2 regions of the Streptomyces hypolithicus genome follow, and region 1 is predicted to be linked to the other one. Evidence: riboswitches for the same ligand, from Rfam matches in the RefSeq annotation. Region 1 holds a riboswitch; the other holds the start of a gene.
The links. A riboswitch is a leader RNA that binds a small molecule or an ion and turns the genes downstream of it on or off. The one in region 1 is predicted to bind glycine.

Region 1 (14,919 bases):
CCGTGTGGGAGCTGGACGGGCCGATGCCGATCGAGAACAGGTCGAAGACCGAGATGGCCACGGGGTAACTCCTAAGGGGTTGGTAGACGCCGTTGTCTGCCTGCCGGGGTGGTGCAGAAAACCAAGGCGGTACAAGGGCCGGGGCGCCGCACTCACTGTCCAGTGTGCGCGGCGCCCCGTTGTTCAGCTGTTCAGCTGTTCAGCCTGTTTCGTACGAAACTACTTCAGGCCAGGGTAGAGCGGGTGCTTGCCGGCCAGGGCCGTGACCCGGGCGGACAGGCCATCGGCGTCGAACGACGGCTTCAGGGCCTCGGCGATGATGTCCGCGACCTCCGTGAAGTCCTCGGTCTGGAAACCGCGGGTGGCCAGGGCCGGAGTACCGATCCGCAGGCCCGAGGTGACCATCGGCGGCCGCGGGTCGTTCGGGATGGCGTTGCGGTTGACCGTGATGCCGAGCTGGTGCAGCCGGTCCTCGGCCTGCTGGCCGTCGAGCTCGGAGTTTCGCAGGTCGACGAGGACCAGGTGGACGTCCGTGCCGCCGGTGAGGACGGACACGCCGTGCTCGGTGACATCCGGCTGCACCAGGCGCTCGGCCAGGATGCGGGCGCCGTCCAGGGTGCGCTGCTGGCGCTCCTTGAAGTCGTCGGAGGCGGCCACCTTGAAGGAGACCGCCTTCGCGGCGATCACGTGCTCCAGCGGGCCGCCCTGCTGACCGGGGAAGACCGCCGAGTTGATCTTCTTGGCGAGTTCGGCGGTGGAGAGGATGATTCCGCCGCGCGGACCGCCGAGGGTCTTGTGCGTGGTCGTGGTGACGACATGGGCGTGCGGCACCGGGTTGGGGTGCAGGCCTGCCGCGACCAGGCCGGCGAAGTGCGCCATGTCGACCATGAGGTACGCGCCGACCTCGTCCGCGATCTTGCGGAAGGCGGCGAAGTCCAGCTGACGCGGGTACGCCGACCAGCCCGCGATGATCAGCTTCGGCTGCGACTCCTTGGCGAGGCGCTCCACCTCGGCCATGTCGACCTCGCCCGACTCCTCGTCGACGTGGTACGGGACCACGTTGTAGAGCTTGCCGGAGAAGTTGATCTTCATACCGTGGGTCAGGTGTCCGCCGTGCGCGAGGTTCAGACCCATGATCGTGTCGCCGGGCTTCAGCAGCGCGAACATCGCGGCGGCGTTGGCCTGCGCACCCGAGTGCGGCTGCACGTTCGCGTGCTCGGCGCCGAAGAGCGCCTTCACTCGGTCGATCGCGATCTGCTCGACGACGTCGACGTGCTCGCAGCCGCCGTAGTAGCGGCGGCCCGGGTAACCCTCGGCGTACTTGTTGGTGAGGACGGAGCCCTGGGCCTCCATGACCGCGACCGGAGCGAAGTTCTCCGAGGCGATCATTTCGAGGGTGGACTGCTGGCGGAGCAGCTCGGCGTCGACGGCGGCGGCGACGTCCGGGTCGAGCTCATGCAGGGGAGTGTTGAGAAGCGTCATCACGGTCCCGTTCGAGGTCTCAGTTGCCGGAGGTAAGGGCGATGTACTCGTCGTTGGAGAGCAGGTCGGCCGGCTCCTCCGAGACGCGCACCTTGAAGAGCCAGCCGCCCTCGAAGGGGGCGGAGTTCACCAGCGCGGGGTCGTCCACGACGTTCTGGTTGGACTCGGTGACCTCACCCGTCACGGGGGAGTACAGGTCGCTGACCGACTTGGTCGACTCCAGCTCCCCACAGGTCTCGCCCGCGGTCACCGTGTCGCCGACCTCCGGGAGCTGGGCGTAGACGATGTCACCGAGCGCGCTGGCCGCGAACTCCGTGATGCCGACCGTCGCGACGCCGTCCTCGGCGGTCGACAGCCACTCGTGCTCCTTGCTGTAACGCAGCTGCTGGGGGTTGCTCATGACCTGAATTCTCCTGTACGCGGGGGAGTGCTGGTGAACGGGGAAGGTGTACGAGTGCCAGGTGTACGGGTACGAGGTGTGCGGGGCGTCACTTCTGGCGCTTGTAGAACGGCAGCGCGACGACCTCGTACGGCTCATGCGTACCGCGGATGTCGACGCCCACACCCGCCGTGCCGGGCGCCGCGTGCGCGGCGTCGACGTACGCCATGGCGATCGGCTTGCCGAGGGTGGGGGACGGGGCGCCGGACGTGACCTCACCGATCACCTTGCCGTCCGCCACTACGGGGAAACCGGCGCGGGGGACACGGCGGCCCTCGGCGACCAGGCCGACCAGCTTGCGGGGCGGGGCGTTCTCGGCGCGCCCGGCGGCGGCCTCCAGGGCGGCGCGGCCGACGAAGTCGCCGTCCTTCTCGAACTTCACGACCCGGCCGAGGCCCGCGTCGAACGGTGTCAGCGCGGTGGTCAGCTCGTGCCCGTACAGCGGCATGCCCGCCTCCAGGCGCAGCGTGTCGCGGCAGGACAGACCGGCGGGGACCAGGCCGACATCCTTGCCGGCCTCCGTCAGCGCCTGCCAGAGCGTCTCGGCGTCGGCAGGGGCGACGAAGAGCTCGAAGCCGTCCTCGCCGGTGTAGCCGGTACGGGCGATGAGCGCGGGGACGCCGGCGACGGTGCCGGGCAGGCCCGCGTAGTACTTCAGGCCGTCGAGGTCGGCGTCGGTGACGGACTTCAGGATGCCGGGGGACTCGGGGCCCTGGACGGCGATCAGGGCGTACGCGTCACGGTCGTCCCGTACGACGGCGTCGAAACCCGCGGCGCGCGCGGTGATCGCGTCGAGCACGGTCTGGGCGTTGCCGGCGTTGGCGACGACCAGATATTCGGGGGCCTCGGTGTCGTCCAGGCGGTAGACGATCAGGTCGTCCAGGATTCCGCCGTCCTCCTGGCAGATCATGGTGTAGCGGGCGCGGCCGAGGCCGACCGTGCCGATGTTGCCGACCAGCGCGTAGTTCAGGAGAGCGACGGCCTGCGGCCCTGTGACGGTGATCTCACCCATGTGGGAGAGGTCGAAGAGGCCCGCGTGGGTGCGTACGGCGTTGTGCTCGTCGCGCTCGCTGGCATAGCGCAGCGGCATGTCCCAGCCCGCGAAGTCGGTCATGGTCGCGCCCAGCGAGCGATGCAGCGCATCGAGGGCGGTGAGACGGGGGACATTGCTCATAGGTGTGCTCCCAGGGCGCAGGGCAAGACGGGCGAGGACAATCCTCCCCATCTGTCATCGGAACCTGAGAGGTTCACCGGGAGAGTCCCGGCTTGCACCTTGGGTGGAGCCGCGACGAAGCGGCCCGCTTTTCAGATCTGCCTCGCCCGCGCGGTACGGGGCCTGAGAGATTCAAGGGAGGAACTTGCTCCTTCGGCGTCCTGGGGCACATGGTGCTGTGCTCCGGACTCTCCCGCGCGGATTCAAGCGGCCGGTATGCAGTTGGCGCGCACATCATTGCACGCGTCGGCGGGCGGCGGGCGGCGGGGCGGTGGGCGGCGGGCGGGAGGAAGGTTGGGGTCAGGCCGGAGGAGGGTCGGAGGCAGGTCGGAGGCAGGTCGGAGGAGGGCCGGAGAGATCCACAAACAGCTTGTGGCGCATTACCTTTTCTTTACACTTCGTGGGAAAGGGCCGGGCAAAGGGTGGGGGACACCCGACAGGGGGAGAGCGATGACGGTGCAACAGCCCGGTGTGTACGCGGCGACCGCGGGCGCGGGCGCGGCGCACGGAGCGGTGGCGGCGCAGCAGTGCGTACCGGCCGGGGAGGCGCCGGTCGGCAAGGCCGCCGGGCGCGTCGCCGCGCCGGTGGTGCGGGATCTGCGCGGGTGTGCGGGGCGCGGGCCGCGGAGCCTGGCCTTCGCGGCCGGGGACCTGGTCGTCGTGTCCGGACTGCCGGGCAGCGGCAAGAGCACCCTGATCCGGCGTACGGCCGGGGCGGCGGGCGTGCGGCGCATCGACTCGCAGGACGTGCGGGAGCGGTGGGCGGCGCGGATGCCGGGGCTGCTGCCGTACGCCCTCTACCGGCCTCTCGTACGGGCCGCGCACTACGCCGGGCTGCGCAGGGCGCTGCGCTCCGGCGAGAGCGTCGTCGTCCACGACTGCGGAACGCTCGCCTGGGTCCGGCACTGGCTCGCCCGCGACGCCAGGCGCCGTGGGGCCGCGCTGCACCTGGTCCTGCTCGACGTGCCGCCGGAGGTGGCCAGGGCTGGGCAGCAGGAGCGGGGACGCGGGGTCTCGGGGTACGCCTTCGCCCGGCACCGGCGGGCGGTGGGGCGGCTCGTACGGGACGCGGAGCGGGGGGTCCTGCCGGTGGGGTGCGGGGCGGCGGTGCTGCTGGACCGGGACGCGGCCGGCGCGCTTGCGGCGATCGGCTTTTCGACGTAGCGCGGGGATTGGGCTGAGGTTTCCGGTCGGGTCCGGAAAATGCCAGCCTCTCCGGCGATTGAGGAGCGGGGTCCGGGGCGGAGCCCCGGGGGTGTGGGGGCGCAGCCCCGGGGTGTGGGGCACAGCGCTAGGGTCGGGCCCGTGGATTACCCAGAATTCCCCGGGCCTGGCCACCCGCACGGCGGCAACGGCTGGCCCGGCAACGAACTCGAAGAGGTGCTCGCCGCCTCCGTCGGCAACCCGGCCGCCGGCGGCCGCATCGTCGAGGTGCTGGGACGCAGCCAGGTGTGGGTGCCGCTGCCCTCCGGCGGCGGCCCCCAGTCGCGGAGCCTCGACCTGCCCACCGTCGAGATCCACGGCGCGGCGTACGTCCCCGTGTACAGCTCCGAGCAGCAGCTCCGCCAGTGCGCCGGGCCGCACATGTCCTTCACAGTGGCGCCCGCCCGGGACTTCGCCCGCGGCCTGCCCCCGCAACTCGGCATCGCCGTGAACCCGGACGGCGCGGTCGGTGCGCCGCTGCCGCCGCCCGCCGTCGCGGAGTTGTGCCGGGCCGGCCGTACGCCGCTGGACGGGCCGGCGAGCGGAGGCCGGGTGCGGCTCTTCGAGCCGGACTGGCAGGAGGAGCCGGTCGACTTCCTCGCTGCCGCAGCGGGGGAGTTCGAGGAGAGCCGGGTGGTGGCGAGCGCCCGGCGGGCGCTCGCGAGCATCGAGGGGGAGTCCCCGACGCTGTTCGTCGGCGTACAGCTCTCGTCCTGGGAGGGCGCCGACCGCAACGCCCCGATGGACGCGCTGGGCCGCGCCCTCGGCCGGGTCCAGGTGCCCTGGCCGGTCAACCTCGTCCTGCTGGACGTCGCCCAGGACCCGGTCGCCGACTGGATGCTGGAGAGGGTACGGCCGTTCTACACGCGCCACGCCTGACCCGCGCCGACCGGCCGCGCGCAGCGAAGCGCGCAGCCAAGCGCGCAGACTCCTGACGTGTGCGTCAGGACGGTGTCAGTGCGGCCGGTCTAAGCTGGTTTGATGACCTCGCCACACGGGGGCGGTTGGTCGGGCCGGCCGGTTGGGCCGGCACGTGGATCGAAGAGGGGCGGAACCCAGGGTGAGCGCGTCAGGCACCGCCGCGGCCGGGCAGGTCGAGCACATGCTGCGCCAGGTGACGCCCGGGCGCTTCGACGCGTACGAGGCGCTTCTGCGCGCCATCGCCGACCCGGCCGGCGGCCACGTCTGGATGCTGCTCTGGCACGGCCAGGCGGGATCCCCCGACGCGCAGTACGGAAACATGGAGGTCGACGGCCTCGGCTACGCCCCGTGCGTGACCTCCGCCCAGGAGCTCGCAGCCAGCGGCTGGAGCCGGGCGTACGACGTGGTGACCGGGCAGGACATCGCGCGGGCGCTGTTTCCCGACCGCTGGGGCATCTGGCTCAACCCGCACGCGCCCGGCGGCGGCGTCGGCATTCCGTGGCTCGATCTGCGGCGTATCGCCACCGGACTCGACCGGATGCCGGCCGGACCGCTGCGCATGTCCGAACCGGCCGTCGAGATCCCCCAGTTCTACGCCCGGCTGGCGCAGCACGCCCACCGTACGCCGGCGGTCCGCGCGCTGCGCCGGGCGTGGGTGCAGCCGGCGCTCGGCGCGCCGTACCTCGCCGTCGGGCTCGATCTGTACGACACCAGCCCCCAGTCGGTCGACGCCGTGCGGGCCATGATGCAGCAGTCGATCGGGGTGGTCCCCGACGGGCTGCCGGTGTCCACCGTCGCGATGTCCGACGAGTACGACCCGGTGTCCATGTGGCTGCGCGCCAACGCCCGGCCGTTCTACGACCGTGAGGCCCACGCACCGGCGGCACCCTCCACCGCCGCACCCGGCGGCGGTTACGGCTATCCGGCGCCCCGCGGCTACTGACCTGACCTGACCTGACCTGACCCGATCCGACGCGGCCTGACCCGTCGGCAGATGTGCCGATAGCCCAATTCGGCGGTTCATGACGGCCGTTGGCTGGCTTGTCCGGTCTGCGGCATAACGCTGCTTGTGGTCCGCTGAGCCGATCAAGATGTTCGGATAACGGAAGCCCACAGGCCACATCACGGTTGCGCATCCATTCCCCGCCAGGTCTGGCGGGTGATCGCGAGCTCATTGAAGACTCCGGCAACAAGGAACGCCGGTCCGGCGTACGACCGCCACGAACCGCGTTCCCCGTGCCAACCGCGGCTGTCCGAGCACCTTCATTTTTTGAGCACCCGCAGCACCTGCACACGTTCAGCACCTGCACCACGTTCAGCACCTTCTGCACTTTGCGCATCTACCGCACCACCTGCACCTGCGATGAGAGAAGCCGCTACAGCGGCGGGCGCGGGCCGACCACAGTCGGTCGAGCCGAGAGGGGTCCCCACCACGATGACGGCACCACTGCACGACACGAGCGCGGCCGAGACCGCCGCCGTTGACGTCGCGGCCGATGTTCCGGCGAAAGCCATCGAAGGCCGTTCGCCCTGGGAGATCGCCTGGGTGCGGCTCAAGCGCGACAAGGTGGCGCTGGCCGGCGGCGTCGTCGTGGTGCTCCTGATCCTGGTCGCGATCTTCGCGCCCCTGATCGTCAGCCTCCTGGGACACCCGCCGAACGAGTTCCACGAAGACCAGATCGACCCGCTGCTCGGCACGCCCGTCGGCTCCTTCGGCGGCATGAGTTCGGAGTTCCTGCTGGGCGTCGAACCGGTCAACGGGCGCGACGTGTTCAGCCGCGTCGTCTACGGCGCACGGATCTCGCTGCTCGTCGCTTTCCTCGCGGCGATGTTCGCCGTGCTGCTCGGCTCGGTCTTCGGCGTCATCGCCGGATACTTCGGCGGCTGGGTGGACGCGGCGATCAGCCGGGTGATGGATGTTCTTCTCGCCTTCCCGCAGCTGCTGTTCATCATCGCGCTGGTCTCCGTCCTGCCCAACGAGCTGTTCGGCGTGACGGGCAGCGGGGTGCGGATCGGTGCGCTGATCGTCGTGATCGGCTTCTTCGGCTGGCCGTACGTCGGCCGGATCGTGCGCGGCCAGACGCTGTCGCTGCGCGAGCGCGAGTACGTCGAGGCGGCGCGCAGCCTCGGCGCCGGGCGCTCGTACATCCTCTTCCGGGAGCTGCTGCCCAACCTGGTGGCACCCATCACCGTCTACGCGACGCTGATGATCCCCACCAACATCCTCACGGAAGCGGCGCTGAGCTTCCTGGGTGCGGGAGTCAAGCCGCCGACGGCCTCCTGGGGACAGATGCTTTCCAAGGCGGTGAGCACCTACGAGAGCGACCCGATGTTCATGGTGATTCCGGGTCTGGCGATCTTCATCACCGTGCTGGCCTTCAACCTCTTCGGTGACGGAGTGCGTGACGCCCTCGATCCCAAGGGATCACGCTGACCGCGCCCCGCTCGGCCACATCACCTGCGCGGCCACATCACCCGCTCGGCCACAGCGACACCCCCCGCCCCTGACAACCACCTGACAACCAGTCGGGCGGCAAGCACCAAGGACCGGTTCTGCACCAGGACCGCCACTCTCACGGAGGATGCGAGATCGTGACAACCAACAGCTCAAGTAGGCGCAGGCTGGCCGCAGGCTCGGCTCTCGTCGTCGCGGCTCTGCTGGGTACCGCGGCCTGTGGAGGCGGCGGCACCAAGGACGACGGTGAGGGCAAGGCCGCCGGCTTCAACGCCGCGACCAAGGGCATCGCCAACGCGTCGGCGAAGAAGGGCGGCACGCTCAAGTTCGCGGGCTCCCAGGACTTCGACTCGCTCGACCCGGCGCGCATGTACTACGGCTTCGCCTGGGACTTCTCCCGCTTCTACACCCGTCAGCTCGTGTCGTACGACACCAAGCCGGGCGTGAAGAGCACGTCGCTGGTGCCCGACCTGGCCACCGACATGGCCAAGATCACCGACGACGGCAAGACGTACACGTACACCCTGCGCGACGGCGTGACCTTCGAGGACGGCTCGCCGATCACCTCGAAGGACATCAAGTACGGCATCGAGCGCACCTGGGCCGCCGACGTCATCTCCGGCGGTCCCGGCTACCTGAAGCAGGTCCTGGACCCCAAGGGCGAGTACAAGGGCCCGTACAAGGACAAGTCGAAGGACAAGCTCGGGCTGAAGGCCATCGAGACGCCCGACGACAAGACCATCATCTTCAAGCTGCCGAAGGCGAACGGTGACTTCGAGCAGATCCTCGCGCTGCCGACGAGCACCCCGGTCCCGCAGGCCAAGGACACCGGCGCCAAGTACGCGCTGAAGCCCGTCTCCTCGGGTCCGTACAAGTTCGAGTCGTACACGCCCGGCAAGGGCGGCACCCTGGTGCGCAACGAGAACTGGAAGAAGGAGTCCGACCCGATCCGCCCGGCGCTTCCGGACAAGATCACGGTCACCATCAGCTCCAACGCGGACGACATCGACCAGCGCCTGATCAAGGGTGACTACGACCTCGACCTCAACGCGACGGGCATGACCCAGTCCGGTCGTACCGAGGCGCTCCAGAAGCACAAGGGCAACGTCGACAACGGCCTGACGAACTTCATCCGTTACGCGGTCTTCCCGGAGACCGTCAAGCCGATGGACAACATCGAGTGCCGCAAGGCGGTCATCTACGCGGCCGACAAGAAGTCGCTGCAGACCGCCCGCGGCGGCCCGCTGGCCGGCGGTGAGATCGCCCCGAACATGCTCCCCACGAGCATCAAGGGCGCCGACGGCTACGACCCGTACGGTGCGCTCAAGACCCCCACGGGTGACGTGGCCAAGGCCAAGGAAGCCCTGAAGAAGTGCGGCAAGCCGAACGGCTTCAAGACCACCATCTCGGTGCGCAACAACAAGCCGCAGGAAGTCGCCACCGCTGAGTCGCTGCAGAACTCGCTGCAGAAGGTCGGCATCGACGCCCAGATCGACCAGATCGACGGCGCCCAGTCCAGCTCCATCAACGGCTCGCCCAAGGTCGTCAAGTCCAAGGGTTACGGCATCATCGTCTCCGGCTGGGGCCCCGACTTCCCGACCGGTCAGGGCTTCTCCCAGCCGCTGGTCGACGGCCGCTTCATCGTCGAGACCGGCAACTACAACAACAGCGAGACCGACGACCCGAAGATCAACAAGCTCTTCGACGACGCGATCGCCGAGACGGACCCGGACAAGGCCGGTGAGATCTACAAGGAGATCAACCACATGGTCTCCGACCGCGCCGTCTACCTGCCCTTCGTGTACGAGAAGACGATCACGTGGCGCAGCAGCCGCCTGACCAACGTCTACACGGCCGATTCCTACAGCGGCCGCTACGACTACGTCTCCCTCGGCGTCGTCAAGTAGTCGGCATCGTCGTCCAGTCGATGATCCGCCGCGTGATGATCCGCCGACTCCGACTCCGACTCCGACTCCGACTCCGACTCCGACTCCGTCACCGGACCCGATAAGCCCGAAGGGCAGGTGATGGCCGTGTGCGGCGGCCCGGGAACCCCCTCCCACCACTGAGGGGGCCCCGGGCCGCCGCCGGGCCGAGCACAGTGTTCGCATACCTCATCCGGCGCTTGTTCGCCGTCGTAGTGATGCTGATGGTCGTCGTTCTCGCGACCTTCGCCATCTTCTTCATGATCCCGAAGCTGACGGGAACCGACCCCGCTCTGCTCTTCGTCGGCAAACAGGCCGACCCGGAGGCCATTGAGGGCATCCGGCAGAAGATGGGACTCAGCGACCCCATCTTCGTCCAGTTCTGGAACTTCCTCCAGGGACTGGTGGTCGGCCGCGACTATGCCAACGGCGTGGATGTCAGCCGCTGTTCGGCGCCCTGCTTCGGTTACTCCTTCCGTACCGAGCAGGAGATCTGGCCCATCCTGATGGACCGGCTGCCCGTCACGGTCTCGCTCGCGATCGGCGCCTGTCTCCTCTGGGTCGTCGGCGGTGTGGCGACCGGTGTGGTCTCCGCCCTCAAGCGCGGCACGCTGTGGGACCGCGCGGCCATGAGCATCGCGCTCGGCGGCGTCTCCCTCCCCATCTACTTCACCGGCCTGGTCTCGCTCGCGATCTTCAGTTACGGACTGCAGTGGATCAGCGTCGACTACGAGGGCATCACCGAGAACCCGGCGGCCTGGTTCGAGAGCCTGCTGCTGCCCTGGGTGACACTCGCCTTCCTGTACGCCGCGATGTACGCCCGCCTCACCCGCGCCACCATGCTGGAGATCCTGGGCGAGGACTACATCCGTACCGCCCGCGCCAAGGGTCTGCGGGAGCCGGTCGTCATCGGCAAGCACGCCATGCGCTCCACCATGACCCCGGTCCTCACCGTCCTCGGTCTCGACCTGGGCGCGCTGGTCGGCGGCGCCGTTCTCACCGAGACCACGTTCAACCTGCCGGGGCTCGGCCAGGGAGCGGTACGGGCGATCAACGAGCGTGACCTGCCCCTGATCATCGGCGTCACCCTCATCGCCGCCATCGGCATCGTGATCGCGAACCTCGTCGTGGACCTTCTGTACGCAGTGATCGACCCCCGAGTGAGGCTCTCGTGACCGAGCTGACCAAGACCGGCGCCGTCGGCGAGCCCGTGAGCGCCGGCAGCGCGCCCCCGGACGCCTTCCTCGAAGTCCGTGACCTCAAGGTGCACTTCCCGACCGACGACGGCATCGTCAAGTCCGTCGACGGGCTCTCCTTCCAACTGGAGAAGGGCAAGACCCTCGGCATCGTCGGCGAGTCCGGGTCCGGCAAGTCGGTGACCTCGCTCGGCATCATGGGCCTGCACACGGTGGGCCAGTACGGGCGCAGCAAGGCCCGGATCTCCGGCGAGGTCTGGCTGAACGGCACCGAGCTGCTGTCGGCCGACCCCGACGAGGTGCGCAAGCTGCGCGGCCGCGAGATGGCGATGATCTTCCAGGACCCGCTGTCCGCCCTGCACCCGTACTACACGATCGGCCATCAGATCGTGGAGGCGTACCGGGTCCACCACAAGGTCGACAAGAAGGCCGCCCGCAAGCGGGCCGTGGAGATGCTCGACCGGGTCGGCATCCCCGAGCCGGCCAAGCGGGTGGACAGCTACCCGCACGAGTTCTCCGGCGGCATGCGCCAGCGCGCGATGATCGCGATGTCGCTGGTCAACAACCCCGAGCTGCTGATCGCCGACGAGCCGACGACCGCGCTGGACGTGACGGTGCAGGCCCAGATCCTGGACCTGATCCGCGACCTCCAGGTGGAGTTCGGCTCGGCCGTCATCGTCATCACCCACGACCTCGGCGTCGTCGCCGAACTGGCCGACGACATCCTGGTGATGTACGGCGGCCGGTGCGTGGAGCGCGGCCCCGCCGAGAAGGTCTTCTACGAGCCCCAGCACCCCTACACCTGGGGGCTGCTCGGATCGATGCCGCGCATCGACCGCGACCAGACCGAGCGCCTCATCCCGGTCAAGGGTTCCCCGCCCAGCCTGATCAACATCCCGAGCGGCTGCGCCTTCAACCCGCGCTGCCCGTACGCCGACGTACCCAAGGGCGGCATCACCCGCACCGAGCGGCCCGAACTGCGCCAGGTCGGCGTCCGCCACCACTCCGCCTGCCACATGTCGCAGGAGGAACGGACGCGGATCTGGACCGAAGAGATTGCGCCGAAGCTGTGAGCGAGACAAAGGATCAAGACGTGACGCTCCCGGAGCAGGCTTCCTCTTCCCCCGAGCCGCTGCTGAAAGTCTCCGGCCTGGTCAAGCACTTCCCCATCAGGAAGGGGCTGCTGCAGCGGCAGGCCGGCGCCGTGAAGGCGGTCGACGGCCTCGACTTCGACGTGCGCCAGGGCGAGACGCTGGGCATCGTCGGTGAGTCGGGCTGCGGCAAGTCGACCATGGGCCGGCTGATCACCCGGCTGCTCGAACCCACCAGCGGGCGGATCGAGTTCCAGGGCAAGGACATCACGCACCTCGGAGTCGCCGCCATGCGGCCGATGCGCCGCGACGTACAGATGATCTTCCAGGACCCGTACTCGTCGCTGAACCCGCGGCACACGGTCGGCACGATCGTCAGCGCGCCGTTCAAGCTCCAGGGCGTGACACCCGAGGGCGGCGTGAAGAGGGAGGTCCAGCGGCTGCTGGAGCTGGTGGGCCTCAGCCCCGAGCACTACAACCGCTATCCGCACGAGTTCTCCGGCGGCCAGCGCCAGCGCATCGGCATCGCCCGCGCGCTCGCGCTGAAGCCGAAGCTGGTGGTGGCGGACGAGCCGGTCTCGGCGCTGGACGTGTCGATCCAGGCGCAGGTCGTGAACCTGCTCGACGACCTGCAGGACGAGCTGGGCCTGACGTACGTGATCATCGCGCACGACCTGTCCGTCATCCGGCACGTCTCGGACCGCATCGCGGTGATGTACCTCGGCAAGATGGTGGAACTCGCCGACCGCAAAGCGCTGTACGAGTCCCCGATGCACCCCTATACCAAAGCGCTGCTGTCCGCGGTGCCGGTGCCGGACCCGCGGCGGCGCGGCGTCAAGAGCGAGCGCATCCTGCTCAAGGGCGATGTGCCCTCGCCGATCTCACCGCCGTCGGGCTGCCGCTTCCACACGCGGTGCTGGAAGGCGACCGAGATCTGCACCAAGCAGGAGCCGCCGCTGCTCGCGCTGAAGACCGGCCACCAGGTCGCGTGCCACCACCCGGAGAACGCGCCCGACCAGGCGCCGGAATCCACGGTGCTGGCAACGGCGCGCGAGGCGATCACGGTCGTCGACGTGGCACCGGCGTCGCTCGTGAAGCCGGCCGCCGGGCCGCCGGTGTTGCGCGCGGAGGCCACGGGCGCCGGGGGTACGGGGACCGCAGAGGCCGGGGGCGCGGGGACCACGGCCGCCGGGGGCACGGAGACCACGGAGGGCACCGGTAAGGAGTAGAGCCTGTCCTGGAGGCTGCACAATTGGCCGGTGTTCCAGGAACTCTTCACGCCCTCCGTCCAGCACGCACTCGACCTCGTCGGGATCTTCGTCTTCGCGATCTCCGGCGCCCTGCTCGCCGTGCGCAAGAACTTCGACGTATTCGGCATCGCGGTGCTCGCCGAGGTCACCGCGCTGGGCGGGGGGCTGTTCCGCGACCTGATCATCGGCGCGGTGCCGCCCGCCGCCTTCACCGACCTCGGGTACTTCACCACCCCGCTGGTCGCGGCGGCCCTGGTCTTCTTCCTGCACCCCGAGGTCGAACGCATCCAGGGCGGCGTCAACGCCTTCGACGCGGCCGGCCTCGGGCTCTTCTGCGTCACCGGCACCACCAAGGCGTACGAGTACGGGCTCGGCCTCACCGCGTCCGCCGCGCTCGGCCTGGCGACGGCCGTCGGCGGCGGCGTACTGCGCGACGTACTCGCCAACGAGGTGCCCTCGCTGCTCCGCTGGGACCGGGACCTGTACGCCGTCCCCGCCATCGTCGGGGCCACGATGGTCGCCCTGTGCATCCGCTTCGACTTGCTGAACGCGGGGACCAGCGGGATCGCCGTCGTCACCGCCTTCGTGCTGCGGCTGCTGGCGCTGCACTTCCACTGGCGGGCGCCGCGCGCCTGGAACCGCAGCTCAGCGAAAGCCGAGGACCAACCTGAAGCTACCGCTTAGTAATGTGCCGGTGTACCGTGCATGCCATGGCACAGGCATCCATCGGGGACAGCGAGTTCGACCGCGACACGTCCCTCTCCTTGCGCGAACCGGGCGTCTATGACGCGGAGCTCTCCGCAGGCTGGACGATCATCAACGCCGTAAACGGCGGCTACCTCCTCGCCCTGCTCGGCCGCGCCCTCGGCGACGCCCTGCCGCACCCCGACCCGTTCACGGTCTCCGCGCACTACCTGACGCCGTCCGTGCCCGGCAGGGCCGTGGTCCGGACCGAGACCGTCCGCGCCGGCCGCAGCCTCTCCACCGGCCAGGCCTCCCTCTTCCAGTACGCGGACGACGGCACCGAGGTCGAGCGGATCCGCGTCCTCGCCTCCTACGGCGACCTCGACGCGCTGCCCGACGACGTACGCACGACGGCCAAGCCGCCCGCCATTCCGCCGTACGAGCACTGCCTGGGCGCCGAGGCCGGGCCGGCCGCCATCCCCGGCAGCTCCGCCATCACCGAGCGGCTGAACATCCGGCTCGATCCCGCCACCGTCGGCTGGGCCGTCGGCGCACCCTCCGGCCTGGGCGAGATGCGCGGCTGGTTCGGCCTCGCCGACGGCCGCGACGCCGACCCGCTGTCTCTGCTGCTGACCGTCGACGCGCTGCCGCCGACATCGTTCGAGCTGGGCCTCACGGGCTGGACGCCGACCGTCGAACTCACCACCCACATCCGCTGCCGGCCCGCACCGGGTCCGCTGCGCGTCGCCATCGCCACCCGTAACCTCGCGGGCGGCTTCCTTGAGGAGGACGCGGAGGTCTGGGACAGCGCGGACCGCCTGGTGGCGCAGTCCCGGCAGCTGGCACGGGCGCCGCGCGGCTGAGCGCGTACGGAACGTCTCACCGGCATGCCGGAGCCACGTGGTTGTGAGCTGGGCTGCGGCCGGGTTAGGCGTCACCGTTCACCAGGGCGTTCGCCAGCCTCACGGCCTGGTGCGCGATAGGGGACGGGCCCGCGACGCCGACTACGGCACCTCGCCGCGTTGGCGAAACGCCCTAATTGCTCCGCTATGAGGACGCT
Region 2 (14,919 bases), 4.1 Mb from region 1:
GTAAGTGAGAGCGCGGCAGTGAGACTGTGGGGGATAAGCTCCATGGTCGAGAGGGAAACAGCCCAGAGCATCGACTAAGGCCCCTAAGCGTACGCTAAGTGGGAAAGGATGTGGAGTCGCAGAGACAACCAGGAGGTTGGCTTAGAAGCAGCCACCCTTGAAAGAGTGCGTAATAGCTCACTGGTCAAGTGATTCCGCGCCGACAATGTAGCGGGGCTCAAGCGTACCGCCGAAGTCGTGTCATTCACACATATATCCCCAACGGGAGTGTGGATGGGTAGGGGAGCGTCGTGTGCCGGGTGAAGCAGCCGCGGAAGCGAGTTGTGGACGGTTCACGAGTGAGAATGCAGGCATGAGTAGCGATACACACGTGAGAAACGTGTGCGCCGATTGACTAAGGGTTCCTGGGTCAAGCTGATCTGCCCAGGGTAAGTCGGGACCTAAGGCGAGGCCGACAGGCGTAGTCGATGGACAACCGGTTGATATTCCGGTACCCGCTTTGAAACGCCCAGTATCGAATCCGTTGATGCTAAGGCCGTGAAGCCGCCCTGGAGCCTTCGGGCAAAGGGGAGTGGTGGAGCCGCCGGCCCAATGCGGTAGTAGGTAAGCGATGGGGTGACGCAGGAAGGTAGTCCAGCCCGGGCGGTGGTTGTCCCGGGGTAAGGGTGTAGGACGCACGGTAGGTAAATCCGTCGTGCATATAGTCTGAGACCTGATGCCGAGCCGATTGTGGTGAAGTGGATGATCCTATGCTGTCGAGAAAAGCCTCTAGCGAGTTTCATGGCGGCCCGTACCCTAAACCGACTCAGGTGGTCAGGTAGAGAATACCGAGGCGTTCGGGTGAACTATGGTTAAGGAACTCGGCAAAATGCCCCCGTAACTTCGGGAGAAGGGGGGCCATCACTGGTGATCGGATTTACTCCGTGAGCTGGGGGTGGCCGCAGAGACCAGCGAGAAGCGACTGTTTACTAAAAACACAGGTCCGTGCGAAGCCGTAAGGCGATGTATACGGACTGACGCCTGCCCGGTGCTGGAACGTTAAGGGGACCGGTTAGTCATGATTCGTCATGGCGAAGCTGAGAACTTAAGCGCCAGTAAACGGCGGTGGTAACTATAACCATCCTAAGGTAGCGAAATTCCTTGTCGGGTAAGTTCCGACCTGCACGAATGGCGTAACGACTTCTCGACTGTCTCAACCATAGGCCCGGTGAAATTGCACTACGAGTAAAGATGCTCGTTTCGCGCAGAAGGACGGAAAGACCCCGGGACCTTTACTACAGTTTGATATTGGTGTTCGGTTCGGCTTGTGTAGGATAGGTGGGAGACTGTGAAGCATGCACGCCAGTGTGTGTGGAGTCAATCTTGAAATACCACTCTGGTCGTGCTGGATGTCTAACCTCGGTCCGTGATCCGGATCAGGGACAGTGTCTGATGGGTAGTTTAACTGGGGCGGTTGCCTCCTAAAGAGTAACGGAGGCGCCCAAAGGTTCCCTCAGCCTGGTTGGCAATCAGGTGTTGAGTGTAAGTGCACAAGGGAGCTTGACTGTGAGACCGACGGGTCGAGCAGGGACGAAAGTCGGGACTAGTGATCCGGCAGTGGCTTGTGGAAGCGCTGTCGCTCAACGGATAAAAGGTACCCCGGGGATAACAGGCTGATCTTCCCCAAGAGTCCATATCGACGGGATGGTTTGGCACCTCGATGTCGGCTCGTCGCATCCTGGGGCTGGAGTCGGTCCCAAGGGTTGGGCTGTTCGCCCATTAAAGCGGTACGCGAGCTGGGTTTAGAACGTCGTGAGACAGTTCGGTCCCTATCCTCTGCGCGCGTAGGAATATTGAGAAGGGCTGTCCCTAGTACGAGAGGACCGGGACGGACGAACCTCTGGTGTGCCAGTTGTCCTGCCAAGGGCATGGCTGGTTGGCTACGTTCGGAAAGGATAACCGCTGAAAGCATCTAAGCGGGAAGCCTGCTTCGAGATGAGTATTCCCACCAACTAGATTGGTTAAGGCTCCCAGTAGACGACTGGGTTGATAGGCCAGATGTGGAAGCCCGGTAACGGGTGGAGCTGACTGGTACTAATAGGCCGAGGGCTTGTCCTCAGTTGCTCGCGTCCACTGTGTTAGTTCTGAAGTAACGAACTGTGCTGTCACCGGTTTGTGCAACTTCATAGTGTTTCGGTGGTCATAGCGTTAGGGAAACGCCCGGTTACATTTCGAACCCGGAAGCTAAGCCTTTCAGCGCCGATGGTACTGCAGGGGGGACCCTGTGGGAGAGTAGGACGCCGCCGAACAATCATTGTGGGAAAGCCCCGCACCTTATGGTGCGGGGCTTTTCTGCGTTCAGAACCTAGGCCCTCACCCACCCCTGTGCGGGGGCCGGCCGTGGCTGACGGTAAGGTCGAGGGGCATCATCGGCACCGTTCCCCCACAGGAGGCCCCGGGTGGAGGTCCAGGAGACTCGCGTTCAGACGGACCGGGTGCTCACCATCCCGAACATCCTGAGCATGGCTCGTCTTGTCGGCGTGCCCTTGTTCCTGTGGCTGATTCTTCTGCCCGTGTTCGGAGGGCCCAAGAGCGACGGCTGGGCCCTGCTGGTGCTGATGCTCAGTGGTATCAGCGACTATCTGGACGGCATGCTCGCCCGGCGCTGGAACCAGATCAGCAGTCTGGGTCGCCTGCTCGATCCGGCGGCCGACCGGCTGTACATCCTCTCCACGCTGCTGGGGCTGACCTGGCGGGAGATCCTGCCGCTGTGGCTCACTGCCGCCCTATTGGCCCGTGAGCTGATGCTGCTGCTCATGGTCGGCATCCTCCGCAAGCACGGCTATCCGCCGCCGCAGGTGAACTTCCTCGGCAAGGCTGCCACGTTCAACCTCATGTGCGCCTTCCCGCTACTGCTTCTCAGTGACGGAAGCGGCTGGCTGCCGTCACTCGCTGCGATTTTCGGATGGGCGTTCGCCGGATGGGGTACAACACTGTATTGGTGGGCAGGAATCCTCTACGTGGTTCAGGTCCGTCGGCTGGTGAAGGCGGACACCGCGGCCGATTGAGCCCGCCGATCGTGGCGCGCAGCGCCTGGACGTCCGCGCTGGATGCCCTCGCGAGCATTCCCGGACGGGCGAAGTCGGCCAGACCGTCGTCTCTTTAGGAGGACGTTTCCGACATGAAGGCCGTCGTGATGGCTGGCGGCGAAGGCACCCGCCTTCGCCCTATGACCTCGAGCATGCCCAAGCCGCTCCTGCCGGTGGCCAACCGGCCGATCATGGAGCATGTGCTGAGGCTGCTCAAGCGGCATGGGCTCAGTGAGACCGTCGTAACCGTGCAGTTTCTGGCATCGCTCGTCAAGAACTACTTCGGTGACGGCGAAGAGCTCGGAATGGAGCTCACCTATGCCAATGAGGAGAAGCCACTCGGCACTGCCGGCAGTGTGAAGAATGCCGAGGAAGCGCTGAAGGACGATGCCTTCCTCGTCATTTCCGGTGATGCCCTCACCGACTTCGACCTGACCGACTTGATCAGCTTCCACAAGGAGAAGGGCGCACTGGTCACGGTGTGCCTGACGCGGGTCCCGAACCCTCTGGAGTTCGGTATCACGATCGTGGACGACGAGGGCAAGGTCGAGCGGTTCCTGGAGAAGCCCACGTGGGGGCAGGTCTTCTCGGACACCGTCAATACGGGCATCTACGTCATGGAGCCCGAGGTATTCGACTACGTGGAGGCGGACGTCTCCGTCGACTGGTCCGCTGATGTCTTCCCCCAGCTGATGAAGGAAGGCAAGCCGATCTACGGCTACATCGCCGAGGGCTACTGGGAGGACGTCGGCACGCACGAAAGCTACGTCAAGGCCCAGGCTGACGTCCTGGAAGGAAAGGTCGACGTCGATCTCGACGGCTTCGAGATCTCTCCAGGCGTCTGGGTCGCCGAAGGCGCCGAGGTACACCCCGACGCCGTGCTGCGCGGGCCGCTGTACATCGGTGACTACGCCAAGGTCGAAGCCGGTGTGGAAATCCGTGAGCACACCGTCGTGGGGTCCAACGTCGTCGTGAAGAGCGGTGCTTTCCTTCACAGGGCCGTGGTGCACGACAACGTCTACATCGGACAGCACAGCAACCTGCGCGGCTGCGTGATCGGGAAGAACACCGACATCATGCGGGCCGCGCGGATCGAGGACGGCGCCGTCATCGGGGACGAGTGCCTGGTCGGTGAGGAATCCATCGTCCAGGGCAATGTGCGTGTCTACCCGTTCAAGACCATCGAGGCGGGCGCCTTCGTCAACACGTCGGTGATCTGGGAGTCCCGCGGGCAGGCCCACCTCTTCGGTGCACGTGGTGTCTCCGGGATCCTCAACGTCGAGATCACCCCGGAGCTGGCCGTGCGTCTCGCCGGCGCATACGCGACCACGCTCAAGAAGGGTGCCACCGTCACGACCGCGCGGGACCATTCGCGTGGCGCGCGTGCCCTGAAAAGAGCGGTGATCTCCGCGCTCCAGACCAGCGCCATCGACGTACGTGACCTGGAGAACGTGCCGCTGCCTGTGGCGCGCCAGCAGACCGCGCGAGGTAGTGCCGGCGGAATCATGATCCGCACGACACCCGGGGTGCCGGACTCTGTCGACATCATGTTTTTCGACGAGCGCGGTGCTGATCTGTCCCAGGCGGGGCAGCGCAAGCTGGACCGGGTGTTCGCCCGGCAGGAATACCGGCGGGCGTTCCCCGGTGAGATCGGTGATCTGCATTTCCCGGCCAGCGTCTTCGACTCGTACACCGGGTCGCTGCTGCGGAACCTGGACGTCACCGGAATCGCCGACTCCGGGCTCAAGGTGGTCGTCGACGCGTCGAACGGCAGTGCCGGTCTCGTCTTGCCGAGCCTGCTGGGACGGCTCGGGGTCGACGCGCTGACGATCAATCCCGGACTCGACGAGTCCAGGCCCACGGAGACGTCCGACTCGCGCCGCTCGGGGCTGGTGCGACTCGGCGAGATCGTCGCTTCGGCGCGGGCTGCCTTCGGCGTGAGGTTCGACCCGGTGGGCGAGAGGCTGTCGCTCGTCGACGAGCGCGGCCGGATCATCGAGGACGACCGTGCGCTGCTGGTGATGCTCGATCTCGTCGCGGCCGAGAGGCGCAGTGGACGGGTCGCGCTGCCAGTCACCACGACCAGAATCGCCGAACAGGTGGCGGCATACCACGGGACGCAGGTCGAGTGGACGACCACGTCGCCCGACGACCTGACGCGGGTGGGGCGCGAGGAGTCCACGATCTTCGGCGGTGACGGGCGTGGCGGCTTCATCATCCCGGAGTTCAGCAGCGTCTTCGACGGGGCCGCCGCGTTCGTGCGCCTGATCGGCCTGGTGGCCAGGACGCAGCTCACGCTGAGTCAGATCGACTCGCGGATACCGCGAGCCCATGTGCTGCGGCGCGACGTGGCGACACCGTGGGCGGTGAAGGGTCTCGTCATGCGTCGGGTGGTCGAGGCCGCGGGTGATCGTTTCGTGGATACGACCGACGGTGTGCGGGTGGTCGAAGCCGACGGGCGGTGGGTGATGGTGCTGCCCGACCCGGCGGAGGCGGTCACTCATCTGTGGGCCGAGGGACCGGACGACGAATCGGCCCAGGCGCTCCTCGACGAGTGGTCGGCGGTCGTGGACAGCGCAGGTCACTGACGTGTGAACGGAACGCCGGACGGGGTACGAACGCTTCGTCCGGCGTTCCGGTGGGGCCATTCGGCGGTAGCCGCTGCGACGTGCGACGATGTGCGGCATGTCGCAGCAGTCCCCTGATCGGAGCAGGTCCACTCCCTCTCCGCGCCCCGACGCGTCGATGTCGCTGCTGACGAACGTGATGGACCACAGTCTCGACGACGGGTACGCCGAGGCGACAGCCCGTGCGAAGGCCGACGGCAGCGCGGGAATGCCGCGGACGCTGCGGGCGAAGCTCGGGCTGGCTGCCGGCCTGGTCCTGGCGGCGCTGGTGGTGACCGTCGGTGCGGCTGAGGCGCGGATAGCGGCGCCGGTGATCGCCAAGGAGCGCGAAGAACTCATCGATCGGGTCGACGCGGAGACTTCCGCAGCCGACAAGCTGGAGCGGACCGTGGAGGAGCTCCGGGCCGATGTGGCGGAGCGCCAGCGCGAAGCGCTGCAACAGTACGGCGGGGACCGGGGCGGGCTGGTGGCTCTGCTGTCGGGCGCGACGCCGGTGCACGGGCGAGGTGTGAAGCTCGTTGTGGACGATGCCAAGGAAGCTGACGAGGGTGGCGGCGGGCCGCGGGAGAGCAGCAGTTTCGCCGACACGGGTCGGCTGCGGGACCGGGACATGCAACGCATCGTCAACGGCCTGTGGGCCTCGGGCGCCGAGGCTGTGGCCATCAACGGACAGCGGCTGACCTCCCTGTCGGCGATCCGCGCAGCGGGTGACGCCATACTCGTCGACAACAGGCCCCTCGCGCCGCCTTACACGGTGCTGGCGGTGGGGGACGGGCAGCGGCTGAGCACCGACTTCCAGGACAGCGCCGACGGCCAGTACCTGCATGTGCTGAGCGAGAACTACGGCATCAGAAGCAACATCTCCGCGCAGGACGACGTACGGCTTCCTGCCGCGCCGAGCCTGATCGTACGAACCGCAGAGCCGCTGGCCGGGGGCACCGGGACAGGTGCGGCCAACACAGGGAAGGGCACATCGTGATCGCCGTACTGGGCCTCGTCGTGGGAGTCGTGGTCGGGCTGTTGGTCCGGCCCGAGGTACCGGCGGTGGTCGAGCCGTATCTGCCCATTGCCGTGGTCGCGGCGCTGGACGCCGTCTTCGGTGGCCTTCGGGCCATGCTCGACGGGATTTTCGTCGACAAGGTCTTTGTCGTCTCGTTCCTTTCCAATGTCGTCGTGGCTGCACTGATCGTGTTCCTGGGTGACAAGTTGGGTGTCGGCGCGCAGCTGTCGACCGGTGTGGTCGTGGTGTTCGGCATCCGTATCTTCTCCAACGCCGCGGCGATCCGCCGTCACGTGTTCCGGGCGTGAGGCAGATGAGTACAGAGGACAACGCCGGACGCGAAGCCCGCCGCGACGAAGAAGAGACGCAGGCTCAGAAACCGGCCGCTCAGGAACCGGTTCCGCAAAGAGCGGCGACGGGCCGTCAGCGCCTGATCGCAGGGCTCTGGCCGCCGCGGGCCACCCGGGCGCAGCTCATCGTGGCGCTCCTGCTATTCGTACTCGGGCTGGGGCTCGCCATCCAGGTCAGGTCGAACAGTGACGACAGCGCGCTGCGGGGCGCCCGCCAGGAGGACCTGGTGCGCATCCTCGACGAGCTGGACGACCGGACGCAGCGGCTCGAAGACGAGAAGCAGAAGCTCGACGACCAGAAGACGGAGCTGGAGAACAGCTCGGACCAGGCCGAAGAGGCTCGTAAGCAGACTCTCGAGAAGGAGAGACAGCTCGGCGTCCTAGCGGGAACGGTGGCGGCACAGGGGCCGGGGATCACACTGACCATCGCGGACTCGCAGTCCTTGGTGGAGGCCGACATGCTGCTGGACGCCATCCAGGAGCTCCGGGCAGCCGGCGCCGAGGCCATCCAGATCAATGATGTCCGGGTGGTCGCGGACAGCTATTTCTCCGAGGGAGACGGCGGGATAGAGGTGGACGGGGGCAAGATCTCGGCGCCGTACCGCTTTGAGGTGATCGGCAACCCGCAGGATCTTGAACCCGCTCTCAACATCCCCGGCGGTGTGGTGCAGACACTTGAAGAGGAGCAGGCCGTCACCACCGTGGCCCGGTCGGAGAAGATCGTCGTGGATGCCTTGCGACCGGCGGAGCGGCCTGACTACTCTCGGTCGTCACCGTAGTGTGGCCAAGGCGTATGGGAGCGTCGGGACTGGGGCATGAGGTTGCGGGGGGTCGGCGCACCAATGGCGTGGTGCGTGGTGGAAACTGTTGGGTGCATACGGACGTTGTGAAGATGTCCGGTTCGGCAGGTGTGTTCATTCAGGGTTCGTCCTGCCCCACGGGCGGGTCTGTTTCAGTCAAGGGGAATCGCCCGTGAAGTTGTTTGCGAAGTTGTTCGGCAAGAGCGCACGCGAGGACGGTGCACACGGCACCGCGCGCCACCGCGCTCCGCGTGGTGGAGATGCTGACGAGCAGGGCGGGGAGCGCCCGCTCTTCCGGGACGAGGTCGCCGGTCCCGGCGGCGACATTCCGGGCGGTCAGGGCGCGTCGTCCGTTGACCCTGCGGGTCCCGGACGCATAGGTTTCGGGGAGTCGTCAACCTCAGGTACGGGTGGAGGGTTTGCCGCCGATCCGTACGCGTCCCAGGCCCCAGGGGGGCAGCCGCGGCAGGAGGGTCCGTCCATGTCCGCCTTGCCGGTTTGTACGCGGTGCGGTCACCGCAACGCCGAGGACAGCCGTTTCTGCTCGAACTGCGGGGCGCCGCTGAGGGGTGGCGCAGCGGCCGAACGTCCTTCGGAGACGACGTCGACCATCTCGATCTCCGGGCTGGAGGCGTACGAAGCCGAGGCGACGGGCCAGACCGCTGCTCCCTCGCTGTCGCCGGAGGCGCAGGCGGCCGTCGACGCCCTTCCGCTGGGTGCGGCCCTCCTCGTCGTGCGGCGTGGTCCGAACTCGGGCAGTCGCTTCCTGCTGGACGGCGAGCTGACCACGGCCGGAAGGCACCCGCAGAGCGACATTTTTCTCGACGACGTGACTGTGTCGAGGCGGCATGTTGAGTTCCGCCGGGGCGCCGACGGCGGGTTCACCGTCTCGGACGTCGGCAGCCTCAACGGCACCTACGTCAACCGTGAGCGCATCGACGCGCTGGCGCTCTCGAACGGCGACGAGGTGCAGATCGGTAAGTACCGACTGGTCTTCTACGCGAGCCAGCGGGCCATCTGACCCTTACGGGAAGGTCCATGCTGCGAACATCGATGGGCGGTGCCACAGACGGCGCCGCCACCGAGGCCGACCGGCTGGTGAGCATTGGCACCGTGCTGAATCGGCTGCGGGACGAGTTCCCCGAAGTCACCATCTCCAAGATCCGTTTTCTGGAGAGCGAGGGGCTCGTCGAGCCGCAGCGGACGCCGTCCGGATACCGCAAGTTCAGTCCCCTCGACGTCGAGAGACTGGCCCAGGTGCTGCGTATGCAGCGCGATCACTATCTTCCCCTCAAGGTCATTCGCGACCATCTCGACGCGTTGGAGCGCGGCGAGCAGGCGCCGCCACTGCCGGTCGGCGGCGGAACGGGCGAACCACGCGAAGGCGGTGCGCCGGCGAGCGGGGCCGAGCGGCCGACCGCCGCTCGGATCGGCCGCTCGGAGCTTCTGGCGGCCGCCGGAGTGAGCGAGGAGGAGCTCGGCGAGTGGGAGTCGTACGGCCTGATCGTCTCCCTCCCGGAGGGCGGGTACGACGCCGATGCGGTCACGGTGGCCGGGCTGGTGGCCGAATTCGGCAGGTTCGGCCTGGAGCCGAGGCATCTGCGCGGAGTGAAAGCCGCCGCAGACCGCGAGGCGGGCCTGGTCGAGCAGGTGGTTGCTCCGCTGCGCCGGCACCGGAACCCGCAGACCAGAGCCCATGCGGAAGCCACTGCCAAGGAGCTGGCCGAACTGTCCGTAAGGCTCCATTCGGTCCTCATTCAGACTGCACTGGGTGTGCGGCTGCACTGAGCTTGGAGGAGCCCGACTACCCAAACCTGCCAGCCACGTCCTAGGGTTGCTGTGTGAACGAGCTCGACGTCGTAGGTGTCCGGGTGGAAATGCCCTCCAACCAGCCGATCGTGCTCCTGCGTGAAGTGGGAGGCGATCGGTACCTCCCCATCTGGATCGGGCCGGGCGAGGCGACTGCCATCGCCTTCGCCCAGCAGGGCATGGCTCCTGCCAGGCCGCTGACCCATGACCTCTTCAAGGATGTTCTGGAAGCGGTCGGCCAGGAGCTCACCGAAGTGCGCATCACCGACCTTCGGGAAGGGGTCTTCTACGCCGAACTGGTCTTCGCCAGTGGAGTCGAAGTGAGTGCGAGGCCGTCGGATGCCATAGCGCTGGCCCTGCGCACCGGAACGCCGATCTACGGCAGCGACGGTGTGCTGGACGATGCGGGGATCGCGATTCCCGACGAGCAGGAGGACGAGGTGGAGAAGTTCCGCGAGTTCCTCGACCAGATCTCGCCCGAGGACTTCGGGACCAACAGCCAGTGAGCTGTGCGCCGGTCAGTATCCGCGCATTCGGGCACGGTTTCCCCGAAGTGGGGCACGCAAAACCACTCTCAGGGTGATTATCACTCGGCGTGCCGAGTGTGGCGATCGTTGACGCACCCCGGGTGACTGCCTACCGTCGACAGGGCAGGTCAAGGACGGAGGTCGGCGTGAGAAGCAGCGGCGACGGTACGGCGGCGGGTGGGCCGTATCCGCTTTACGGCAGCGCGGCCGACCCCCGGGTGGGGCGGCAGAGCGTGACGTCGGCCATGGGCGGGACTACGGAGTCCGAACGCGGTGAGAGCGACGGGAGCGGTGAGAGCGTCGGCTACCGGGGGCCCACGGCGTGCGCGGCGGCCGGAATCACCTACCGGCAGCTCGACTACTGGGCGCGGACGGGGCTGGTCGAGCCGAGCGTACGGTCGGCCAACGGTTCGGGCCTGCAGCGTCTCTACAGCTTCCGCGACGTGGTCGTACTCAAGATCGTCAAGCGTTTCCTGGACACTGGTGTCGGGCTGCAGAACATTCGCGCCGCCGTCCAGCATCTTCGGGCCCGCGGTTTCCAGGACCTGGAGCGCATGACGCTCATGAGCGACGGCGCCACGGTCTACGAGTGCTCGTCGCCGAACGAGGTGGTCGAACTGCTCCAGGGCGGCCAGGGCGTCTTCGGGATCGCGGTGGGCGTGGTGTGGCAGGACGTGGAGAGCGCGCTGTCGCAGCTGCACGGCGAGCGCATCGACACCGGCGAGACCCTGATCGGGCGAAATCCCACCGACGAACTCGCACGACGCCGCAACAAAGCAGTCTGACGACAAGGCCCCGTCTGAGCCCTGCGGCGACGGCGGCACCGTGCCGGGCGCCGATTGTCAGTGGTGTGCGGCAGCATCGGTGGTGTGAGAGCCGAACCGACCATCCTGCATCTGGACATGGATGCCTTCTACGCAGCCGCGGAGCAGGCGTCGAAGCCGAGCCTGCGCGGGAAACCGGTGGTGGTCGGCGGAATCGGCACCCGGGGAGTCGTTGCCACCGCTTCGTACGAGGCCAGGGTTTTCGGGGTGCACTCCGCCATGCCGGTGGCGCAGGCCCGGCGATTGTGTCCCAACGCGGCGTATCTGATGCCTCGCTTCGCGCTCTACCGGTCGGTGAGCGAACAGGTCATGGAGCTGCTCGCCCGGTTGTCTCCCTTGGTGGAGCCGCTGAGTCTGGACGAGGCCTTCGTCGACCTGGAGGCGGGTGGTGTGGCGGACGACTCGGCCTCGGCCCGTCGGGCCGGAGAGCTGCTGCGGGCGGATATCCGGGCGGTCACCGGGCTCACCGGTTCGGTCGGGCTCGCGGGCTCCAAGATGCTCGCGAAGATCGCCTCTGAGCAGGCCAAGCCCGACGGCCTGGTGCTCATCGAGCCGGGGACCGAGCGGGAGCTCCTGGGGCCCCTGCCGGTCCGTACCCTGCCCGGAGTGGGACCCGCCACCGGCGAGCACCTGCGGCGGGCCGGCATGGCGACAGTCGCCGATCTGGCGGAGGCGGGCGAGGACGAGCTGATACGGCTGCTGGGCAAGGCACACGGCCTCTCGCTGCACCGGATGGCGGTCGGTTACGACGACCGGCCCGTGGTGGCTGAACGGGATGCGAAGTCGGTGTCCGTCGAGGACACCTTCGAGGTGGACCTGCACGACAGGGTCCGGGTCAGGGCCGAGGTCGGGCGGCTGTCGGACCGGTGCGTGCAGCGGTTGCGGGCTGCCCGCCGCTCCGGCAGGACGGTGGTCCTGAAGGTACGCAGATACGACTTCTCCACCCTCACCCGCTCCGAGACGCTGCGCGGGCCCACCGACGACCCCGCTGTGGTGCGGGAGGCAGTCGGACGCCTCCTGGAGTCGGTGGACACCACGGGCGGTGTGCGGCTGCTGGGTGTGGGCGTCAGCGGGCTCGCGGATTTCACCCAGGAAGACCTCTTCGCCCAGGCCGCCGGTGAGCGCGCGTCGGCCCAGGCCCGTGACGAGGCCGGGGCGGCGGAGGACGCCGGGGCGGCCCGGCCGGTCGGGCACCAGGAGGCAGTGGGAGCGGCGGCGCCCGGCCCGCCGCCGGAGCGCCGGTGGCGGGCCGGGCAGGACGTGTGCCATGCGGAGTACGGGGCGGGGTGGGTGCAGGGCAGCGGCGTCGGGCGGGTGACGGTGCGCTTCGAGGAGCCGACGTCGGCGCCCGGGCGCGTCCGGACGTTCACAGTGGACGACCCGGATCTGGCGCCGTCGGATCCACTTCCGCTGGTGGCCGGCGCCGCGGATCAGCCGGAATCCTCGCCGGCCAGCCTGCCGAAGTCGCGGTCGGGGACAGGAGGTGCGGAGACATCGAGCCCGTAGTGGTGGTAGAGCTGGAGTTCCTGCTCGGGGGAGAGATGGCGGCCGACCCCGAAGTCGGGGGCGTCCCTGATCAGTGCCCGCTCGTAGGGGACCCGCAGAGTGTCGTTCACGACCTCGCTGGGCTCCAGGGGAACGAAGGCGTCCCGGCTGAAGAGGCCGGTGCGTACGGCTGCCCACTCGGGTACTCCAGTGGCGTCGTCGAGGTACACCTCGTCCACTGTGCCGATCTTGGTGCCCTTGCGGTCGAACGCCTTGCGGCCGATCAGGCTGCGCGGATCGATGTCGGTCTGCACGGTCCCTCCAACTGATCGCAGCTGCTCCCCGTACAGACTACGAAAGTGCACATCTGTGGCCTCGGCCACTCGAGGGAACGGCGGCGGGGCTCGCTGGTAGGCTGGCTCATGGCTGCTGACCCCGTGCGGGAGAGTCCTCCGGTGAACATGCCGGGGGCGCCGAAGGAGCAAATCCTCCCCGGAATCTCTCAGGCCCCCGTACCGCACGGTTGAGGTCACTCTGGAAAGCAGGGCGGGCGTCGCACGGACAGGTGCTGGGAAAGGCCACAGTCCGCCGCGGGTCCCTTCCTCACCGACGGTGAAAGCCGGAACGACCCCCGACGGTCTTCCGGTGAAGCTCTCAGGTTGAGATGACAGAGGGGGAGGCCGTCCGGGCACCCGTGCCGTGGTGCCCCTCGCAGGTCGTGTCAGACCAGGAGGCCTTCCGCAGATGACCGCAAACCGCATTCCGCTCGAACAGCTTGAGCGTGGCATCCCCTTCGAACAGCGCCACATCGGGCCCGATGCCGAGGCTCAGGCCAAGATGCTTGCCCAGGTCGGTTACGGCTCGCTCGACGAGCTGACCGCGGCCGCGGTGCCCGACGTCATCAAAAGCGCCGAGGCGCTCAGCCTGCCGGACGCCCGCACGGAGGCCGAGGTGCTGGCCGAACTCCGCACCCTCGCCGACCGCAACCAGGTGCTCGCCCCGATGATCGGCCTCGGTTACTACGGAACCTTCACGCCGCCGGTGATCCTGCGCAATGTCATGGAGAACCCGGCCTGGTACACGGCGTACACGCCCTACCAGCCGGAGATCTCGCAGGGCCGCCTCGAGGCGCTGCTCAACTTCCAGACCATGGTCGCCGAGCTGACCGGACTGCCGACCTCGGGCGCCTCGCTGCTGGACGAGAGCACCGCCGCCGCCGAGGCGATGGCACTCTCACGCCGTGTCGGCAAGGTCAAGAACGGCGTATTCCTGATCGACTCCGACACCCTCCCGCAGACCGTCGCGGTCATCGAGACCCGTGCCGAGCCCACCGGGGTCGAGGTCGTTGTCGCCGACCTGTCGCAGGGCATCCCGGCCGAGGCGGCCGAGCGTGGCGTCTTCGGTGTGCTGCTCCAGTACCCGGGCGCCTCGGGTGCGGTGCGCGACATCAAGCCCGTCGTGGAGCAGGCGCACGAGCTCGGAGCGGTCGTCACCGTGGCCGCCGACCTGCTGGCCCTGACCCTGCTGACCTCGCCCGGCGAGCTGGGCGCGGACATCGCGGTGGGCACCACCCAGCGTTTCGGTGTGCCGATGGGGTTCGGCGGTCCGCACGCCGGGTTCATGGCCGTACGCGAGAAGTTCGCGCGCAGCCTGCCCGGGCGGCTCGTCGGTGTCTCGGTCGACGCGGACGGCGACAAGGCATACCGGCTGGCGTTGCAGACGCGTGAGCAGCACATCCGCCGCGAGAAGGCCACCAGCAACATCTGCACCGCGCAGGTGCTGCTTGCCGTGATGGCCGGGATGTACGCCGTCTACCACGGCCCGGACGGGCTGCGCGGCATCGCCCGCCGAACGCACAGGTACGCGACGCTGCTCGCCGCCGGCCTGCGGGCCGGCGGCGCCGAGGTCGTGCACGACGCGTACTTCGACACGCTGACGGTACGGGCCCCGGGCCGGGCGGCCGCGGTCGTCGCCGCCGCCCGTGAGGGCGGTGTCAACCTGCGTCTGACCGACGCCGACCATGTCTCCGTCGCCTGCGACGAGACGACAGCCCGCGCACAGGTCGCCGCCGTATGGGCCGCCTTCGGCGTCGAGGCCGACATCGAGGCGCTGGACGCATCGGTGGGCGAGGCGCTGCCCGAGGGCCTGCTGCGCACCGACGACTACCTCACGCACCCGGTCTTCCACCAGCACCGCTCGGAGACGGCGATGCTGCGCTACCTGCGCAAACTCGCCGACCGTGACTACGCGCTGGACCGCGGCATGATCCCGCTCGGCTCCTGCACGATGAAGCTGAACGCGACCACGGAGATGGAGCCGGTCACCTGGCCGGAGTTCGGCGCCGTGCACCCCTTCGCGCCGGTCGATCAGGCGCACGGGTACCTGACGCTCATCCACGAGCTGGAGGAGCGCCTCGCCGAGGTCACCGG

Region 2: another riboswitch for glycine. It lies ahead of gcvP (aminomethyl-transferring glycine dehydrogenase); the one in region 1 lies ahead of gcvT (glycine cleavage system aminomethyltransferase GcvT).

What each region holds. Positions count from the first base shown of each region.
Region 1 covers NZ_CM128811.1:1,454,607-1,469,525, reverse strand. Annotated here, with positions in the region: gene ACU6WZ_RS06685 (L-serine ammonia-lyase) at 1-61, opposite strand, end outside; gene glyA (serine hydroxymethyltransferase) at 220-1,482, opposite strand; gene gcvH (glycine cleavage system protein GcvH) at 1,502-1,882, opposite strand; gene gcvT (glycine cleavage system aminomethyltransferase GcvT) at 1,971-3,095, opposite strand; glycine riboswitch at 3,137-3,236, opposite strand; glycine riboswitch at 3,237-3,340, opposite strand; gene ACU6WZ_RS06665 (AAA family ATPase) at 3,585-4,298, shown strand; gene ACU6WZ_RS06660 (enhanced serine sensitivity protein SseB) at 4,440-5,216, shown strand; gene ACU6WZ_RS06655 (enhanced serine sensitivity protein SseB C-terminal domain-containing protein) at 5,398-6,201, shown strand; gene ACU6WZ_RS06650 (ABC transporter permease) at 6,694-7,692, shown strand; gene ACU6WZ_RS06645 (ABC transporter substrate-binding protein) at 7,851-9,620, shown strand; gene ACU6WZ_RS06640 (ABC transporter permease) at 9,815-10,813, shown strand; gene ACU6WZ_RS06635 (ABC transporter ATP-binding protein) at 10,810-11,907, shown strand; gene ACU6WZ_RS06630 (ABC transporter ATP-binding protein) at 11,904-13,154, shown strand; gene ACU6WZ_RS06625 (trimeric intracellular cation channel family protein) at 13,185-13,859, shown strand; gene ACU6WZ_RS06620 (thioesterase family protein) at 13,886-14,722, shown strand.
Region 2 covers NZ_CM128811.1:5,531,619-5,546,537, forward strand. Annotated here, with positions in the region: rRNA gene ACU6WZ_RS26020 (23S ribosomal RNA) at 1-2,097, shown strand, start outside; rRNA gene rrf (5S ribosomal RNA) at 2,172-2,288, shown strand; gene clsA (cardiolipin synthase ClsA) at 2,439-3,047, shown strand; gene ACU6WZ_RS26035 (sugar phosphate nucleotidyltransferase) at 3,161-5,656, shown strand; gene ACU6WZ_RS26040 (DUF881 domain-containing protein) at 5,754-6,674, shown strand; gene ACU6WZ_RS26045 (small basic family protein) at 6,671-7,003, shown strand; gene ACU6WZ_RS26050 (DUF881 domain-containing protein) at 7,009-7,824, shown strand; gene ACU6WZ_RS26055 (FHA domain-containing protein) at 7,910-8,866, shown strand; gene ftsR (transcriptional regulator FtsR) at 8,884-9,633, shown strand; gene ACU6WZ_RS26065 (bifunctional nuclease family protein) at 9,687-10,160, shown strand; gene ACU6WZ_RS26070 (MerR family transcriptional regulator) at 10,283-10,966, shown strand; gene ACU6WZ_RS26075 (DNA polymerase IV) at 11,051-12,511, shown strand; gene ACU6WZ_RS26080 (PRC-barrel domain-containing protein) at 12,436-12,804, opposite strand; glycine riboswitch at 12,921-13,018, shown strand; gene gcvP (aminomethyl-transferring glycine dehydrogenase) at 13,235-14,919, shown strand, end outside.